One region of the Marinomonas foliarum genome, then DNA from elsewhere that is predicted to be linked to it. Evidence: predicted binding sites of a transcription regulator. Region 1 holds the regulator's gene; the other holds the start of a gene.
The links. Region 1 encodes FliA, which starts transcription of late flagellar genes. Its sites were predicted from a motif close to CTAAAGTTNNNNNNNNNNCNGCCGATA; they were not measured.
Positions count from the first base shown of each region.

Region 2: the regulator FliA is predicted to act here: its motif matches at 2,155-2,181, upstream of flgM (flagellar biosynthesis anti-sigma factor FlgM).

Region 1 covers NZ_CP070273.1:3,076,832-3,080,721, reverse strand. Annotated here, with positions in the region: gene JSY38_RS14305 (protein phosphatase CheZ) at 1-290, opposite strand, end outside; gene JSY38_RS14300 (chemotaxis response regulator CheY) at 300-680, opposite strand; gene JSY38_RS14295 (RNA polymerase sigma factor FliA) at 735-1,472, opposite strand; gene flhF (flagellar biosynthesis GTPase FlhF) at 1,569-2,855, opposite strand; gene flhA (flagellar biosynthesis protein FlhA) at 2,958-3,890, opposite strand, start outside.
Region 2 covers NZ_CP070273.1:2,935,440-2,939,329, forward strand. Annotated here, with positions in the region: gene trpC (indole-3-glycerol phosphate synthase TrpC) at 1-607, shown strand, start outside; gene JSY38_RS13610 (OsmC family protein) at 651-1,058, shown strand; tRNA gene JSY38_RS13615 (tRNA-Arg) at 1,129-1,204, opposite strand; gene JSY38_RS13620 (flagella synthesis protein FlgN) at 1,286-1,765, opposite strand; gene flgM (flagellar biosynthesis anti-sigma factor FlgM) at 1,803-2,117, opposite strand; gene flgA (flagellar basal body P-ring formation chaperone FlgA) at 2,234-2,926, opposite strand; gene JSY38_RS13635 (chemotaxis protein CheV) at 3,066-3,890, shown strand, end outside.

The sequences.
Region 1 (3,890 bases):
TAATTCAACCGATCCGAGGCATCAGTAATTTTGGTAACAGACTCGTTCCCGCCTTCACCAACAACAAGGTCCATTGAATCAACCTGAAAATCACGAATAGCATCATGCAAACTTCGAGTTAAAAAACCCACCTCGTTGTAGAAACTATTATGACGAGCTTCACTCAGTTCTTGAATCTTTTTAATTGCCCCACTGAAGTCACCGACTTCTATGTGATTTAAAAGCTCAACTGCGCCGTCTTTAACTAGATTTTCAAAATCCACTAGTCCAGATCCCAATATCTTTGACATCTACATTCCCTATTTTGCAGCATCTATTCGTTCGAATATTTTCTCAATTTTTTCTTTGAGAGCCACCGCAGTAAACGGCTTAACAACATAACCATTCACCCCAGCCTGAGCTGCAGCAATAATTTGGTCACGTTTAGCTTCTGCCGTTACCATAAGTACTGGAATACTTTTCAATTTTTCATCTGCACGTACGGCACGAAGTAATTCAATCCCAGTCATACCTGGCATATTCCAATCGGTCACGAGAAAATCAATCGTCCCAGCTTGAAGTATAGGTAACGCAGTCGTCCCATCATCAGCTTCAACTGTATTGGTAAACCCTAAATCCCGTAATAGGTTTTTAATGATTCGTCTCATTGTCGAGAAATCATCAACAATCAGGATCTTCATGTTTTTATCCAATGCAACCTCCACACCCTAAAGGTAATATTTCACAACTCATAATTAATCTCGCCAATCACTTAATCTAGCTCTCAATCTCATAGCCGCTTGACTATGTATTTGACTAACTCTTGATTCACTAACACCTAGTACTGCGCCAATTTCTTTTAGATTAAGTTCTTCATTATAATAAAGAGACAAAACCAGTTTTTCTCTTTCCGGTAGATTATCAATCTCTGTTGCTAATTGACTCTGAAAACCACCCTCTTCTACTAAAGAGTAAGGTGCATTTTCCACTTCTGATTCAACGCTATCTAGATTATTTGTATCAGAGTCTAGCATCTCTTCATAGCTAAACAACTGAGTAGACATGGATGAATGAATCATTTCATGGTATTCATCCATGCTTATATTCATGTGTGCTGCCACCTCCATATCTGAGGCTTCTCGACCTAGGGTCGCTTCCAATTCCTTTATAGCATTAGCAACCGCTCTACCGTTGCGTCTAACTGAACGAGGAGCCCAGTCCGTTTTTCGCACTTCGTCCATAATGGAACCACGAATACGAATCCCAGCATAGGTTTCGAAGCTAGCACCCTTGGTAGATTCAAAGCGTTTATACGCCTCAATCAGCCCCATCATGCCAGCTTGAATTAAATCATCTACATCTACACTATCGGGCAATCTAGCCAATAGGTGATAGGCAATTTTTTTCACTAAATACCCGTATTGCTCAACAATCGCATCTATTGAGAGAGTTGCTTTTTTGGAGTATGTGTTATATCCGTTTTTGGTCTGCATAAAATAGTCTAAGCAACCTTTACCATTTAAGTTAGTTGCGCTAACTAACTGTACTACATAGTTTGGCGCAACGCTTTCAGTAATAACATAATTTTACTAACTACCATACTTTAGTGACCCATAAAGCTGACTATAGTGCTCTGCTGTATAAACAGCTCTACTAATCAGGTTATGTGCACGAGCTGGCTCGATATCATCTGGTATCCTTTGGCCATCCGCGATATATACAACAGGAAGCCCTTCTTCAATAACTACACTAATCGCTTCACCAAGTGAAGCTGATTCGTCAAGCTTACTTAAAACACACCCATCCAACTGCACCTGAGAGTAAACTTCAGTTACTGTTTTCAACACTTGTCTTTGGCTTGTACAAGGCAACACCAATAGCTTTTTCAGGCTAGCTCTTGCGCGCTTCATCATTAACAATTGCCGTTCAAGGTTGGAATCTCTTGGGTTCATACCTGCCGTATCAACAAGCACTAAAGAGTAATGCGCGTATTTTGCCAACACTTCATTTAAATCAGAGTATTCATTAACGACTTCAACTGGGACGTTTAAGATACGGCCAAATGTTCTCAACTGTTCATGAGCGGCTATTCGGTATGTATCTGTTGTAATTAACACAACACCTTCAGAGCCATGCTTCAATACATGCTGAGCGGCAATTTTACCGATCGTTGTCGTTTTACCAACACCTGTGGGGCCCATAAAGGCAATACAGCCACGCAATTCAGAAGAGCTAGATCGAATAGGTATATAGTCCGCCAAGTGCGCCAACAACCGATTCCAGTCATCTTCACGCCCTTTAAGGTCTATGTCATCCATTAGTCTAGACACAACAAACTCAGATAAACCTAAACCTTTCAGTTTTTCACGCGCTCTAGCCTCCACAGAGGACTCTTTAACTGAGCTTCGATTATCATTCTGCTGATGCTGCTCTAACATTGCTCGAACATTTTTCAGTTCTAGTTCCATGTCCTGCAATTGCTTAGCATTTTCGCTGTTCTTTACAGACAAGGCCTCTTCAACAGCTGGGTCTTCCTTATCATCAGAAAGTGGTGGCATTTCAATTTGAGAGGCTTGACGCGATTCCGCATAAGAAGGTGCATCATTTTTAGGTGGCGTAGTTTGCTGCTTTGCTCGTTCGATACGTTCTAAATAATTCGCACTAGGGTCGGCAGAAGAGTCCGAACGTGGCGAACTAGAACGCTTAGATGACATGCTAGAAGGTAATGATCCATCGTAATCTAGAGCGGCAACAATTTCTATCTCGCCTGTCGGCAGACGTTGATTTGACAAGATAACCGCATCAGGACCTACGGCATCACGAACTTTCCGTATCGCCTGACGCATGTCTGGTGCTCGAAACCGCCTAATTTGCATGAATAACTTAATCCTTACAGTTTATTTTTCTTACAAATCCATAGCTTACCCGAAAGATTCCAATAAATATAGATACAATATTTTACAGAAAACTGGCAATTGCTATTGTCCAATAACCCCCACGACTGTAATGCGTTTATGGTCTGGAACCTCTTGATACGAAAGTACAGACATATTCACCATACCGTAGCGCATAAAACGCGCCAACATGGGTCTAATTGGTGCAGAAACAATCAAAATAGGTGTATTTCCCATCGCCTCTTGCTGCTCTGCAGACTGCCTCAAAGAGGTTTGCAATTGCTCTGCCATCTGTGGCTCTAGGATCAACGCCTCCTCATTTTTAATACCAGACTGCTGACTCTGCTGAACAGTCTGCATTAACATTTTTTCTAACTGGGGCTCTAAGGTCAATACAGGAATTTCATCAACACCATCTGCCAATGTTTGAATAATCAATCGTGACAAGGAGGTTCTTACTGCCGCAGTTAATATCATAGGATCTTGGGTTTTTGGCTGAACACCCATTATCGATTCAGCGATCGTCCTCATATCTCTTAGAGGAACACCTTCGATCAATAGATTCTGCAACACTTTAAGCAAGACACTTAAGGGCACAGTATTAGGTACTAACTCTTCGGCCAACTTCGGATTGTACTGTTTCAATAGACTCAATAACTGCTGAACTTCATCATGACCAATCAACTCATAAGCGTGTTTATGCATTATTTGGTTAATATGGGTAGCGACGACAGTACTAACGTCAACCACAGTATAACCATAGGTTTGTGCCTGATCCCTTTTCTTTGGGTCAATCCAAACGGCATCCAAACCAAATGAAGGGTCCTTACCAGCGATACCATCAATAGACCCAAAGACTTGACCTGGATCAATCGCCAAATCTTTATCTGGATGCACTTCAGCCTCTGCCAAACTCACGCCCATCAGTGTGACTCTATAAGCATTTGGCATCAAATCCAAATTATCCCGAATATGAACACTAGGCACCAAAAAGCCCAAATCTTGGGACAATTTCCG
Region 2 (3,890 bases), 140 kb from region 1:
CTCGCCTAGCAAGGGAATTATACGAGATCCCTTTATACCAGCCGATATTGCTCGTTCCTATGAGCGATCTGGAGCAGCTTGTTTATCTGTTTTGACAGACAGTGACTTTTTTAAAGGGCATGAAGATTACCTAGTGGAAGCTCGTGCAGCTTGTAAGCTGCCAGTGATTAGAAAAGACTTTATTGTCGACGAATATCAGGTGTTAGAAGCGAGGGCGATAGGTGCTGACTGCATTCTTTTAATTGCAGCTTGCCTTGATGGTGAGAAATTGCGTGAGCTGGATCGAATGGCGCGAGATCTTGGAATGGATGTGCTTGTTGAAGTACACAATCGCCCTGAATTGGAATTGGCTCTGGAGTACACTGAGACAGAGTTGTTTGGTATTAATAACCGTGATTTACATACGTTTGAGCTTAGTTTGAATCACACGTTTGAATTGATGGGTAGTGTGCCTTCCGATCGTCTTATTGTTACGGAAAGTGGAATCCATACTCGAGATGATGTTGCGATCATGCGTGAAAAAGGCATTCATGCCTTTTTGGTTGGTGAGGCCTTTATGCGTGCTGATGATCCAGGTGAAAAATTGGCAGAACTGTTTCAGTCTTAGTGGCGATGGTTTTAGTCTTGGCAAATTGAAGTAGGGTTGAATAATGAAGACAAATGTAAGTTGGCAAGAAGATGTGCATTTTACCGCTGAAACTGGCTCTGGTTTTAAAATAGAGATTGATGGTAATCAGACTGCTGGGCCAAGACCAATGGAGCTTTTGCTTGCAGGTTTGGGTGGCTGTACTTCTTATGATGTAGTTGGGATTCTTAAAAAAGCCCGTCAAGATGTGACGTCATGTGTGGCTCAAATTGATGCGGATCGAGCGGATGCAGTTCCGGCTGTATTCACAGAGATTCGAGTGCATTTTGTTGTGACAGGTCGCAACTTAAAAGAAAGCGTGGTTGCGCGTGCAGTGAAATTATCGGCTGAGGAATATTGCTCTGCTTCTTTGATGTTAGAAAAAGGCGGAGTGAAGATAGTTCATAGTTTTGAAGTGGTTGAAGCTGAGTAAGACGACAAACTAAAAGCGTGGATTTAGAAAGAGCCGTAAGGCTCTTTTTTTGTGTCAGTTTCTAGATGTTTGGTGTCCCCACCAGGACTCGAACCTGGAATAGCTGCTTAGGAGGCGGCCGGTATATCCTGTTTACCTATGAGGACGTATTTGAAGAAGTGTTTTATACATTATTTGGGTTTGGAATACAAATGTATGGTCAATACGATGTTGATTTGTATGGTTTTTTACGCTCTACCAAGTGTGTGTTTGCTACTTATTGGGTGTGTCGAGCCTCTGGAGGTATAGACTTTATTTTTAGTGCTGTGGCCCTGTAGTAATTCAAAAAGATGCTTATTACGCTTTTGAAGTGTGTTGAGTACGCGTGCGTTAGTGTTGTTCTTGGTTTTGCACTTGTTGAGGAGTTCTTCGCACTCTTGCATGAGTAGGCGTACATTATCTAATGAACTGTCTTGAAGGTTAAGCCAGCTTTTAAATTCTTCTTCGGTTGGTTTTTTTCGGTCTACGATGTCAAATTTAATGAGAATGTTGACTCTTGTCTCATTAAGTTGATTCATTTCATCAAGGAGGGTTTGTTTCTGTTCCGCTATGCTAATGATGGTATCGCTGTCTAATTCGCCATAAGCAGAGCGTTCTTCATCAAGAAGCGCAGATAGTTTTTCTAATACCTCTTTGCTTCTGATGAATATTGGGGCGATAGGAATCATAAGGCAAACCGTTTGCTCGATGCATTGAGTTCATAGCTTAGAATAATGAATCCATAGAAGCCATGTTATTTGCTAGCTTTTGCGTGTCGATTTTGTACTCGCCAGAAGCTATTGCGTTTTTAATTTGCTCTACTTTATCCATATCAACATCTGGTAAGTTGTTGATTTTAGATTGCTGGCTCTGTAGCGTTTGAGCTGTACCGCTTAATTTCACGGTATCTTCAGCAAGTGTGCCACCGCTTTGTACTGGGGTGTTTTTTGCTGTTACATTGCCCGCTACATCGTCTTTCTGCGATCGCTCACTTTTGTTTATCGTGTTCTGATTTGATAGACCTGTAAAATGTATTGCCATTGGGTTTTCCGCCCTTAAATAATTTGCCTGTCTATATTGTCGGCAGAGTCTAGAAGAACTTTAGTAAAAACTTTGGTGTAAAGAGTTTATAAGTTAAGCTGCCGAATAATCCTTATTCAATAGTTTACAAGAACTTCACTGTTAGTTACAACTTTGCCGTATATAATTCGTTCAGAACTTGTATTTTTAACTCGAATTTGTTGGCCTTTTACACCATTTTCTAAAGCAACGCCGTTCATCCTTACTATAATAGTGCCACTGCTTGCGGTAATGAGTACAAGGTCTCCTTTTTTTACCAGGGTTGGCAGGCTAGTTAGGTCATCTGTAATAAAGGTGTTGATCCGTAGGTTTCGAGAGGCAATGAGGCCGTAAGGTGGCTTTTTTAGTGTGAAGACATCGCCTCTTAGGGTGGATATGTCGACCTCGCCAACATCTGTGTTGGATTGGCTGATAACTTGTCCGCGGTTTATTGGTGTGGTGGTCTTGATCGCGGGGATCGAGATACTTTGTGTAACTGGTATGTAGGATTTCCAAGTTGGTGATTGGCAACTTATTTCATAGTTTGTACGTTTGATAGCGTCTGGTCGTTGATTATTTATTTGAATTGATCCACTTTCGCAGTCCGGCAGATAGTTTAAAGCGGCGAGGTTGTTTAGTGAAATACTGATGGCTGCATCAGGGTATATTTCTGACAATCGAGGAATCTCTACTTGGTTGATATAGAGGTTAATTTGCTCTTCTATGGAGGCTGCAAAAGTTAAACCTGCTTGGAAACAAATGAAGGCTATACTTAGCCTTATGATTCGCATGATTCGCTCTCTTTGTTTATTATTGCGTGATTAGTAAGATAGTTAGTAAAAAAATCGAATTCACTTTATCATCGGACGATGCATTTTAACAATTTTGAGGTAATACCTCAGTATATGTTTATACATTTTGGAGGCGTTTATGGCTGGAGTTTTGGATACTGTTAACCAACGTACACAGCTTGTAGGGGAAAACCGACTTGAATTGCTGTTGTTTCGCTTAAATGGTAAGCAGATTTACGGTATTAACGTCTTTAAGGTAAAAGAAGTACTGCAGTGCCCTAAATTGACCACTATGCCTCATAGCTCACCAGTCGTTAGAGGGGTGGCTCATATTCGTGGTGGCACGATTCCTATTTTAGATTTGGGCCTGGCTACAGGTGCAAGTCCTATTGAGAATATTAGTCAGTGCTTTGTTATTATTACTGAGTATAACCGCCGAATTCAGGGGTTCTTGGTGCGAGGTGTTGAACGCATTGTGAATATGAATTGGAGTGATATTCAGCCACCTCCAAAAGGCCTATCAAATGACAACTACTTGACGGCAGTTTGTCAGGTAGATAAAGAGATGGTTGAGATTATTGATGTAGAGCAAATTCTTTCTGAGGTTGCACCGACACGCCAAGATATTTCAGATGGCATTGTTAATAATGGCGTCACTGAAAATGCCCAGAAGCATCATATTCTTATCGTAGATGATTCCTCTGTTGCCCGTAAGCAGATTAAGCGTTGTATGGAGCAAGTTGGCTTTGCAACAACCGTATTGTGTGATGGACGAGAGGCGCTGGATTATCTTCAGGCTTTGGTGGCAGATGGAAAAGATGTAACGAAAGAGTTTTCAATGGTCATTTCTGATATTGAAATGCCAGTGATGGATGGTTATACATTAACGACCGCTATTCGTAATGATAGCCGCTTACAAGATCTCTTTATTCTTCTTCACACTTCTTTAAGTGGTGTCTTTAAT